Regions from separate parts of the Sphingomonas sp. S2-65 genome, predicted to be linked through region 2. Evidence: predicted binding sites of a transcription regulator. Region 2 holds the regulator's gene; the other holds the start of a gene.
What was found. Region 2 encodes LexA, which represses DNA repair genes until DNA is damaged. Its sites were predicted from a motif close to GTTCCNCNCTTGTTCT; they were not measured.

Region 1: the regulator LexA is predicted to act here: its motif matches at 2,493-2,508, upstream of LZ586_RS09295 (ImuA family protein).

What each region holds. Positions count from the first base shown of each region.
Region 1 is NZ_CP090953.1:1,958,541-1,964,246, reverse strand. Features, by position in the region: gene LZ586_RS18280 (DUF6504 family protein) at 1-787, opposite strand, end outside; partial or broken gene LZ586_RS18275 (DNA polymerase Y family protein) at 1,016-1,312, opposite strand; gene LZ586_RS09300 (hypothetical protein) at 1,371-1,793, opposite strand; gene LZ586_RS09295 (ImuA family protein) at 1,714-2,409, opposite strand; gene LZ586_RS09290 (M3 family metallopeptidase) at 2,687-4,786, shown strand; gene LZ586_RS09285 (3-methyl-2-oxobutanoate dehydrogenase (2-methylpropanoyl-transferring) subunit alpha) at 5,021-5,706, shown strand, end outside.
Region 2 is NZ_CP090953.1:280,842-286,547, reverse strand. Features, by position in the region: gene LZ586_RS01495 (hypothetical protein) at 118-333, opposite strand; gene glp (gephyrin-like molybdotransferase Glp) at 512-1,696, shown strand; gene lexA (transcriptional repressor LexA) at 1,757-2,431, shown strand; gene LZ586_RS01480 (ComEC/Rec2 family competence protein) at 2,428-4,527, opposite strand; gene gltX (glutamate--tRNA ligase) at 4,607-5,706, shown strand, end outside.

The DNA.
Region 1 (5,706 bases), 1.7 Mb from region 2:
GCGACTGGCCGCGCCAGGTGAAGCGCCGGGGCGGCTGGTCGGGCAGTTCGGCCATGACATGGTCGAGCCGCTCAGGGCGGCGCAGCAGCCGGGCAGGCTTGGGCCAGCCCGGGTGCCAGGGATGCAGCGCAGCGTTGCGGTCTAACCGGCGAATGTCCTGCGCCTTGAGCGCAGCCGCGGCGCGTTCGGGCGGGTCCAGCACCGGGGCGCGGGCGGCGCTGCGTTCGGGGACGTCGCTTTCGACCGGGCGGGTGCGCCACATGCGGCGCTCGCCGATGCGCGTGGCCAGTGTGTCGACCAGCGCGGCGAGGTCGGGCGGGCTTTCGGTTTCGAGGCGTTCGTTGAAGGGCTCTGGCCCTAGCCGCTCGCTGCGGCGCAGGTGGAGCGTCATCGCGTCGATGCCGTAGCCGGGCTCGATCTCCTCGATGCGGCGCAGGAGCAGGCGGAGCAGGTGGGCGGAGTCGCGGTTGGGTCGGGAGAGGCCGATCGCGATGCGCTGCGGTACCCCGTCGATGCGGTCGGCGACCAGTTCTACGCGTCGCGCGCCCAGGCCGGCCTGGGCGAGTTCGGTCGCGAGGCGGGGAACCAGTTCGCCTAGCCAATGGGTAATCGCCTCTGGGCTGGCGATGGGTTCGGCGAAGCGCTGGGAGACGGCGATGGGGTCGGGAGGGATCACGGGCCGCAAGGGTTCGGCGATATGACCGAGCGCCTGGTCGAGGCGCAGGACGATGCTGGCGCCGAAGCGGCGCACCAAAGGACCACGGGGCAGGGCGGTCAATTGGAGCATCTCGTTGACGCCCAAGCGGTGCAGGAGCTCGATCTGGGCGGGCTCCAACCGTAGGGATTCTATGGGAAATCTGGACAAGAGGGCGGCGTGTTCACCCGGCGGACAATGCAAAACCGCGCTTTTTCGGCTGTTTTGGCACTGATTTCCCGCAGAATCCGCATGCGCGAGCGCCCAGGCGGCACCCGGGGTGTCGGCCACCGCCAGCCGCGCGGTGACGCCCAGCCGGGCGAGCATGCGCACCAGCCGCCGCGCCATGCGCACCTCTCCGCCATGCAGATGCGCGACCCCGGTCAGGTCGAGGAACAGCGTGTCGTCGCCCTCGACCGCGACGGTGGGCGACCAGCGGCGGGCGAGCGCCATCGCCAGCTGCTCGAGATCGGCGCGGTCGCCGTCGGGATCGGCCGGGCGGATGTCGAGCCCCGCCAGCTGCGCGCGCGCCTGGGCCAGCGCCATGCCCGGCGTGATACCGAGCGTCTGGGCAGCCGGGGAAGCGGCGGCGACGATCTGGCGGTTGGCGGTGCGCAGTGCAGTGACGAGCGGGGCACTTAAATCCTCCCCGACACGGGGAGGGGGACCGCTCGCGTCAGCGAGTGGTGGAGGGGGCGCCACGGGCGGCGCGCTCGCGGCGATCCCCCTCCACCATGCTGCGCATGGTCCCCCTCCCCGTTCCGGGGAGGATTTTGGGGTGTCCCCACGCGTCTGACTTGATCCGCTTGAAGGCATGCTCCGCCGCGACGTCGCAGCGGCCGAGGTCGCGGATCGGCGGGCGCTGGTGCTGGGGCAGCGCGTCGATGTGGCGCTGCCGCTCCTCGCGGGCCCAGCGCGCGCCGGGACGCCAGCCGCCGCCGCGCGGCACCGAGCAGCCCTTGGCATGCTCGGTGGCCATGGCCGCGCCGATCGCCGTGAAATCGGCAGGTGCGCGCGCCTCAGGCGACGCGCGTCGTTCCGCCCGCCGCAGCCGGTCGATTGGCCAGCTTGGCAGGAAGATCGCAGCGACCCGTTGCATCGCATGCCTCCACTTCTAGTTCGAATGAATCGCCGCCGCGTTGCCGCGCGACACTGAGCCGCCAGCGCGGCCGACCGATGCCCTCGACGGGCAGGGGGGTGGATGGCGCCGAGGCGACTCGCCAGCGCGTCACCGCCGCCGAGGGTACGCCGAGCGGATCGACGCCCTCGCGCGAGTGGCGCTTCATGAGCAAGGCGATGGTGCGCCCGCCCTCGGCCGCCAATTGCAGCCGCCGCGTGGCGGGCATCGCCACGCGCTTCACTTCGCCAATCACGGCGCCCAGGCCGCGGTGCCGGAGCCCTTCCTCCATGATCGCCAAGGCTTCGGCATCATCCATCGCCTCGGCATAGATCAGCCTTTTGTGATCGAGCCCGACCTGCGACAGCCCCGGCGCGAACAGGTCGTGGCGGCGCACCACCCAGAGCACCGGTCCCCAGGCGCGCGCGGCGATGCCGGCCATGAACAGAGTCGCGGCGCAGTCGTCGCCCATGTCGGGAGTGGTGCCGGCAACCTCGTGCAGCGCATCGAGCCTGAGGCCGCCATCGCCCAGCCGCGAATCCAGCGCGCCGATGCCGAACGGCAGCACCGGGCGGCGCTTGAAACCCGTGGTTTCCATGGCGCGGAGTTGCTCGCGAAGCTGGGTCAGGATAGCGGGATCTGGCACGGCGCGACTCGAACTGGGGACTCGGGAACTGGTATGTTCCTATTCTGTTCCAACCGGCCGCCGAGTCAACCAGCCATTGCGATTCATCCACAAACCATTGCCATGCAGTGGATATTCCCTAGGCTGCGCGCTTTCCGCACCGGTTTTGGAGCCAGACCGAATGATCCTCAGCCTGCGTCTTGCGTTGCTTGCATCCCCGGCACTTCTCGCCCTGCCTTTCGGAGCCGCGATGTCCCAGACCGCCCCCCAAGCCGCCCCCGCCACTAGGCCCGCGACCACGCCGGCAATCGATCCCGCGCCGCTGCTGGCGCCCTGGCCCGGCGGCCATGAAGGGGTACCGCCCTGGGACAAGGTGAAGCCGGCGATGTTCCCGGCCGCCTTCGAGCAGGCGATGGCGACGGCGCGCGCCGAGTTCGTGAAGATCCGCGACAATTCCGCCGCGCCGACGTTCGAGAACACGATCCGTGCGAGTGAATTGTCGGGCGAGCAGATGGGCCGGCTGTTCGCGGTGTGGGGCGTGTACCAGAGCAACCTGGCGACGCCCGAGGTGCAGGCGATCGCCACCGAATGGAGCCCCAGGATCTCGGCGTTCTTCACCGAGCTGAGCCTGGACCTCAAGATGTTCGCGCGGGTGAAGGCGCTCTACGACAGCCGCAAGAGCCTGGGCCTCAACGCCCAGCAGATGCGGTTGCTCGAGCGCGAGTATCGCAGTGCCGTGACGTCGGGGGCGCTGCTGAACGAGGCGCAGAAGACCGAAGTGAAGCGCATCAACCAGGAGCTGTCGCGCGCCTATACCGAGTTCAGCCGCAAGGTGCTGGCCGACGAGGAAAAGGCGATCGTCCTGGACAACGAAGCCGAGCTTGCCGGACTGTCCGACAGCTTCAAGGCGAGCCTGGCCGAAGAGGCCAAGGCGATGGGCCAGCCGGGCAAGTGGGCGGTGAAGAACACGCGCTCGTCGGTCCAGCCGCTGCTGATGTACGCGACCAACCGGCCGCTGCGGCAGCGCATCTACAACGCGTTCATCAACCGCGGCGACAATGGCGACGCCAACGACACCAACGCGACGATCGCCCAGATCCTGAAGCTGCGCCAGGAGCGCGCCAAGATCCTGGGCTTCAAGAACCATGCCTGGCTGCGCATGGACGATACCATGGCAGAGACGCCCGAGAACGCGACCAAGCTGATGATGTCGGTATGGCCCGCCGCGGTCGGCCGCGTTCGCCAGGAAGTCGCCGACATGCAGGCGTTGGCCAATCAGGAAAGCGCCAAGATCACCATCGAGCCCTGGGACTATCGCTTCTACGCCGAGAAGGTGCGCAAGGCGAAATACGACCTCGATGAGAATGAAGTGAAGCCGTATCTGGAGTTGAGCAACATCCTCCAGGGCGCCTTCTGGGCGGCGGGGCAGCTCTATGACCTGGATTTCAAGGAGAATACCGGCCAGATCCCGGTGTTCCAGAGCGACGTGCGCACCTTCCAGGTCAGCGACCGCAAGACCGGCAAGGAAGTCGGCATCTTCTATTTCGATGGCTATGCCCGCGCCGGCAAGCGATCCGGCGCGTGGGCGACGAGCTATCGCGGGCGCTCGGGGCTGCGCGGCAACCACATCGTGCTGGCGTCGAACAACAACAACTTCACCAAGGGTGGCGCCGGGCAGCCGACGCTGATCAGCATCGACGATGCGACGACGCTGTTCCACGAGTTTGGCCATGCGCTGCACAGCCTGCTGAGCAACGTCTATTACCCCGGGCTGGGCGGCACGCCGCGCGACTTCGTCGAATATCCCAGCCAAGTGAACGAGAACTGGCTGATGACGCCCGAGGTGCTCAACCGCTTCGCGAAGCATTACCAGACCGGCGCGCCGATGCCGGCTGCCCTAGTGGCGAAGATCGAGAAGGCATCGACCTTCAACCAGGGCTTCGACACGGTCGAATATCTGTCCTCGGCCATCGTCGACATGAAGCTGCACGACCGCGACGTGGCGGTCACCGATCCGGACGCGTTCGAGCGCGAGACGCTGGCCAGCATCGGCATGCCTCAGGAGATCGTGATGCGGCACCGGTTGCCGCAGTTCAATCACCTGTTCTCTAGTGACGCCTATTCGGCGGGCTATTATTCGTATCTGTGGTCCGAGACGATGGATGCCGACACTTGGGCCGCGTTCCAGGAAGCCGGCAGCCCGTGGGACAAGAAGACCGCCGACCGGTTCCGCGCGACGTTGCTGTCGACCGGGAACGAGACCGACCGCAAGGACGCGTACAAGGCGTTCCGCGGTCGCGATCCCGATGTGAAGGCGCTGTTCAAGCGGCGAGGCTTCCCGACGCAGTAAACCCGTCCTTTCTATCTCCCTCTCCCTCCGGGGAGAGGGGCATTAAGCGAGCGATCCCAAGACAGCTTGCGACAAGCAGCCTCTCTCCTCCTCTCCCAAACAAGTCTCTCGTGAAACTATCTATGTCAGGGCTGCTGTCCCAACTCGACAGCGGGTTTGAAATTTTATAACACGCATCAGAAACACGATTCCGAGCGTTCTTCTTGGGCGACACGGATCCATTCTGGAGAGCCCATGGACGCCTCGCGCGCCAATCTGCCGCCGCTTTCGCTGCACGTGCCGGAGCCCAAGTTCCGCCCGGGCGACCAAGCCGATTTCAGCGATGTCGAGGTGCCGCCCGCGGGTTCGGCGCGGCGTCCAGATACGGCCGACCGGGCCGACAGTTTCCACGAGCTTGCCTATACGCTGATCCGGGTGCTCGACGAGAACGGCCAGGCGGTGGGTCCGTGGAACCCGCGGCTGGATGCGGATGCGCTCCGGAAAATGCTGCGGTCGATGGCGCTGACCCGCGCGTTCGACGAGCGGATGTTCCGCGCGCAGCGCCAGGGCAAGACCAGCTTCTACATGAAATCGACCGGCGAGGAGGCGGTGTCGGTTGCGGCCACCATGGCGATGGCGTCGGACGACATGTGCTTCCCCAGCTATCGCCAGCAGGGCATCCTGCTCACCCGCGGCTATCCGCTGGTGGACATGATGAACCAGATCTATTCCAACAGCGCCGATCCGCTCCAGGGACGGCAGCTGCCGATCATGTATTCGTCCAAGGAATACGGGTTCTTCTCGATCTCCGGCAACCTCACCACCCAATATCCGCAGGCAGTGGGCTGGGCGATGGCGAGCGCGGCCAAGGGCGATACGCGCATCGCGGCGACCTGGTGCGGCGACGGCTCGACCGCCGAGGGCGACTTCCACTCGGCGAT
Region 2 (5,706 bases):
GGGACCACCCTCAAAAACCAGTCACCGCGCAGACCGCCGCAAAGCCGAACAACCCGCTTCAACCATCCACGCACTCCGGCAACCAGGCCGGCGCCACCCGGCACCGGCCCGATCCCATCACCCGCGCGAACCGCGCAGCGTGTTCAGCACCGCGATCGCCGCCACTCCAAGGAACGCCGCGCTGGTCCAGGGACGTGCCTTGGCAAACCCCTTCGCCTTCTCGGTGAGCGGCGCGTCGCCCGTGAAATGCTCGCGGAACGCGTCGGTCAGCGCTGTCTTCTTATTCGAAGCGGGCGCAGCGTCGGTCGTCGGCGCGGTGGTGACGTCATTCATTCCAATATCTCCCATCAGGGCGCGGAGATGCGCCCGTTCGGCATCAGGAACGCCCCAGAACCGCGCCGGTGCCGCCCTCACGCAGAAACCACCGCACGATCCACTCGGCCGATCACGCGCATCGCGCGCGGCACGCACAAGCCCTTGCGTGCCGCGCCCGCCTCCCCAAAGACGGGGCATGCGCCCGCTCCTCCCGCTTGCCGAAGCCCAGGCCCGCCTCCTCGCCCTCGCCGAACCGGTGCCGGCCGAGCAGGTGTCTCTCGCCCAGGCGCATAACCGCTGGTTGGCCGACGACCTCCTGGCCCACCGCACGCAGCCGTCGGCCGATCTGTCGGCGATGGACGGCTATGCCATACGCTTCGCCGACCTGCCCGGCCCTTGGCGGGTGGTAGGCGAGAGCGCCGCCGGCCGCGGCTATTCGGGCGAGGTTGCCCCGGGTCAGGCCGCCCGTATCTTCACCGGCGCCCCGCTCCCGCCGGGCACCGACACCGTGCTCGTCCAGGAGGAAGCCGCACGAGACGGCGTCACGTTGCTGCTAAACGGCGAAGGCCCGCCCCGCCTCGGCCGCAACGTCCGCCGCCGCGGCCTCGACTTCACCCAGGGCGAGCGCCTGCTGGAGGCCGGAACCCGCGTCACCGCCGCCTGCCTGGCACTGGCCGGCACCGCGGGCCACGCCACGCTCCCCGTCCGCCGCCGCGTGCGGGTCGCGATCGCCGCCACCGGCGACGAGCTCGTGCCGCCTGGCGCCCCGGTTGGCGAGGCGCAGCTTCCCGAAACCAATCGGCTGATGCTGGCCGCACAGCTTGCCGATCTGCCGGTCGACATCGTCGATCTCGGCATCCTCCCCGATCGCCAGGACCTGCTCGAAGCCGCCTTCTCCGGCCTCGACGCGGACCTGCTCGTCACCAGCGGCGGCGCGTCGGTGGGCGACCACGATCTCGTCCAGCCCGCGCTGAAGGCGGTGGGTGCGCAAATGGACTTCTGGCGGGTGGCGCTGCGTCCGGGCAAGCCGGTGATGGCCGGGCGGCTCGGACGGACCTTGATCACCGGGCTTCCTGGCAATCCGGTATCCGCCTTCGTGACGGCGATCCTGTTCGTCCGCCCGCTCGTCGCGCGTCTCGCCGGCGCGGCCGATCCGCTCCCGCGCGCAAGCCTGGCGGTGCTAGGCGAACCGCTGGCCGCCAATGGCGAACGGACCGACTATCTACGCGCCGAACTGCGCGACGGCCGCGCTTACGCCTCCACGATCCAGGACAGTTCGATGCTGCGGACGCTGGCGCGCGCCCACTGTCTGATCCTGCGCCAGCCCCATGCGCCGGCCGCCGAAATCGGCGACTCGGTGGAGATCCTCAACCTCGCTTGACAACTTAGGGGAACATTGCATAAACGTTCCGTGTCTGTTCTGGACCCGGAGGACCCTTCGATGCTCACGCGCAAGCAGCACGAGCTCATCTGCTTCATCGCCGACCGCCTCAACGAGACGGGCGTGTCTCCTTCGTTCGAGGAGATGAAGGAGGCGCTCGACCTGAAGTCGAAGTCCGGTGTTCATCGCCTTATCAGTGCCTTGGAGGAACGCGAGTTCATCCGCCGCCTCCCCAACCGCGCCCGCGCGCTCGAAGTGCTGCGCATGCCCGAGCGCAAAGCTGAGGGCCCTCAGCGCAAGTCCAGAAACCCCGCCCCCGCGGCACCTTCGCAACCTTCCATGACCCCGGCCAACGATGTCGTGGAAATTCCCCTCCACGGCCGCATCGCCGCCGGCACGCCGATCGAAGCGTTCGAAGGCGCGACCATGCTCCCGGTTCCCGCCGCGCTGCTCGGCTCGGGCGAACATTATGCGCTCGAAGTCGCGGGTGACTCGATGGTCGAAGCGGGGATTCTCGACGGCGACTATGCGCTGATCCGCCGCACCGAAACCGCCCGCGACGGCGAGATCGTCGTGGCGCTCATCGACGACGCCGAAGCAACGCTCAAATATTTCCGCAAGGAAGGCGCCATGGTTCGCCTCGACCCCGCCAACCGTGCTTACGATGCGCAGCGTTACCGCCCCGATCAGATCCGCGTACAGGGCCGTCTCGCCGGACTGCTGCGCCGCTACTAACGCATACGCGGCGGATCGACGGTCGGCGGCGCCTTCCATGGCTGTTCGCCCCCGTCGCGAACCGTACGGATGCTGCGCGAGGAAAAGGTGATCGCGACGCCGCCGGTCTGCCGCAACAAGTCGCGGTCGAGCTTCAGCCAGCGCGGGGAACAGCCCGGCGGCAGCCGCCGCTCGCTAACGACGATGTCGGATTGCGCGCAGCTTGCCATCATCGCTTTCCAGGGCACTAGGTAGGAACTTCGGGTCGCGGAAACGCGCCAGCGCCGCCCTCCGCTGCTCAGATCCACGAGACACAGATCGGCGCTGCAGCGCGCCTCGCGCGCTCCGGCCAAGTCGGCAAGCACGTCGCCAGCACCGCTATTTTCGCTCAGCATCGCACGGGTATAATCGCCCGCGCGGTCGCGGAGCAGCGCCATCGATCCATTCGACAGCCGCACCGCCAAGTGACGGCCGTCGCCACTCACCAGCAGATCGGGACCCGGCGTCAGCAAAGCCCAAATTATACCAGTGGCGAGCGGCACCAGTCCTCCCAGCCGAACACGGGTCCTCCACAGCGCGAACCACAATCCGCCGACCACGATCAGCGCATATGCGCCAGCTGGCATGGAGGGCAGCGACGCCACCGCCCCGGGCGCCGACGATGCGGCACGCGCCGATCCCAGCAGCAGCAACAGCGCTTGATTCGTAAGCCACCACGCCGGCCAACCCAGACCCGCCACGTCGAGCAACAACGCCAGCGCCTCCAGCGGCATGATGACGAAGGTGGTAAGCGGAATCGCGATGATGTTGGCCAGCGCCCCGTAGACGCCGGTCTCATGGAAGTGGAACAGCGCGATCGGCATCAGCGTCAGCTCCACCGCAACCCCGGTAAGCAGCAGCGAGCCCAGGCTGCGCATCAGCCGAGTGCCCCGGCCCTCCTCGCGCTTGGCGAACAACTCACGCAGCCTGGGGCTCTCATGTAGCACCACGATCGCGGTCACCGCCGCGAAACTCAGCTGAAAACTCGGTCCTGCCAGCGATTCGGGCCACAGCAGCAGGACCAGCAGAGCGCCTGCACCCACCAGTCGCAACGTGATCGCCTCACGCCCCAGGCTCAACGCGAGCAGCACCAGCAACGCCGCGGCGCAGGACCGGATCGTCGGCACTTCCGCCCCGGTCAGCAGCGTGTACCCCACCGCGGCGAGCGCGCCCGCGCCTGCGGCGACCATGGGCAGAGGCAAGCGCAGTGCCAACGCCGGACTGAGGGCAAGCAGCCGCAGAACCACCAGCATCGCCGCCGCGGTCACTGCCGTCACGTGCAGCCCGCTTACCGACAGCAGGTGCGCCAGCCCTGAGCGCTGCATCGCCTCGGCATCCTCTTCGGAGATCGCGCCGCGGTCGCCGGTAGCAAGCGCGCTTGCAATGCCCCCGGCACTGCCCGTGATGTGCGACTGGATGTGCGCCGACAATCGCTGCCGCAAACCCGCGCTGGCCGACCCGGCCGGTGTCAATATCCTCACCGGCGCAAAGCCCTTGCCCGTCGCGCCCAGCCGGTCGAACCAGGCCACCCGCGCAAAGTCATAGGCGCCTGGCACCGACGGTGCCGCCGGGGGCATGAGCCGTGCGCGCACCTGAATGCGGGCGCCGCGGTCTAGCCCCGTCGGCACATCTGCCTCCGGCAAGTTCACTCGGACCTTTTCCGGCAGGCTCCTCGCATCATCGGGCAGCAGGGTGACTCGCACCAACTCGCGAGCGGGCAGCCGCTCGACGCGAGCGACGCGTCCAGTCACCAGGGCTACCGCCGGCCGGGACAGCACAGGGGAAGCGACTCGCTCCGCCCGAAACCAGATAAGCAGGCACCCTGCCGCCACCGTCAGGCCGGCGACCCCGAGTAACCGAGCTGCACGACTCGTCCTGGTCGCGGCAATTCCAGCCGCTCCAACCGCGCTGGACGCCAGGCTGAAGCCAATCCACTGTTCGCGCGTCGGCAACAGGAACCATATCGCGATCCCCGCCCCAAGCAGCACCGGGATCCACAGCACCAGCTGTTCGCGCTCAACCTCGAGCCATTTTTCTGTCGCGGCGAAATACTGGCGAAACGCCGTTCGGGCACCCATTTGAAGGCGCGGCAACCCCGTGCTAGGGGCCTCGGCGGCTGATCTGGCCATCGATTTTCAAGTCTGGGAGCACGCGCGGTTGAGCGCAACATCTGATATTGCCGCAGGCAGCGTGATCACGCGCTTCGCCCCCTCGCCCACGGGCTTCCTGCACATCGGCGGCGCACGTACGGCGCTCTTCAATCTGCTTTTCGCCCGCCATCACGGCGGCAAGTTCCTGCTGCGCATCGAAGACACCGATCGCGCGCGTTCGACTCAGCCGGCGATCGAGGCGATCCTGGACGGCATGCGCTGGCTCGGCCTCGACTGGGATGGCGAGGAAGTCTATCAGTTCGCGCGCGCGCAGCGCCATGCCGAAGTCGCCCGCGAGATGCTCGCGCGCGGATTTGCCTATAAATGCTTCGCCACCGCCGAAGAGCTTGAGGCGATGCGCGCCGAGCAGCGTGCGAACAAGCAGCCGCTGCGCTATGATGGGCGCTGGCGCGATCGCCCCGAGAGCGACGCAGCCGAAGGCGCCCCGTTCGTCGTGCGCCTTCGCGCGCCGCGCGAAGGCAGCGTCACGATCGACGATCTCGTCCAGGGGCCGGTCACCGTCAACAATGCCGAGCTCGATGATATGGTCCTGCTCCGCTCCGACGGCACGCCGACCTATATGCTGGCGGTCGTGGTCGACGATCACGACATGGGCGTCACGCACGTCATCCGCGGCGACGACCATCTCAACAACGCCTTCCGTCAGCTGCCGATCTATCGCGCGATGGAATGGCCGGAGCCGCGCTATGCGCACATCCCGCTGATCCACGGTTCGGACGGCGCCAAGCTGTCGAAGCGCCACGGCGCGCTCGGCGTCGACGCATATCGCGACGAACTCGGCATCCTGCCCGAAGCTCTCTCCAACTATCTTCTCCGCCTCGGTTGGGGGCATGGCGACGATGAGATCATCAGCCGCGAACAGGCGACCGAGTGGTTCGACCTCGCCGGCGTCGGAAAGTCGCCTTCCCGCTTCGACTTGAAGAAGCTCGAAAACCTCAATGGCCACTATATCCGCGCGGCTGACGATGCGCAGCTTGCGGAGCTGATCGTGCCGCGCCTCGGCTTCGAGCCCAGCGAGCCACAGCGCACGCTGCTCGCCTCCGCGATGGCAGTGCTGAAGCCCCGCGCCGCGAACCTGCTCGAACT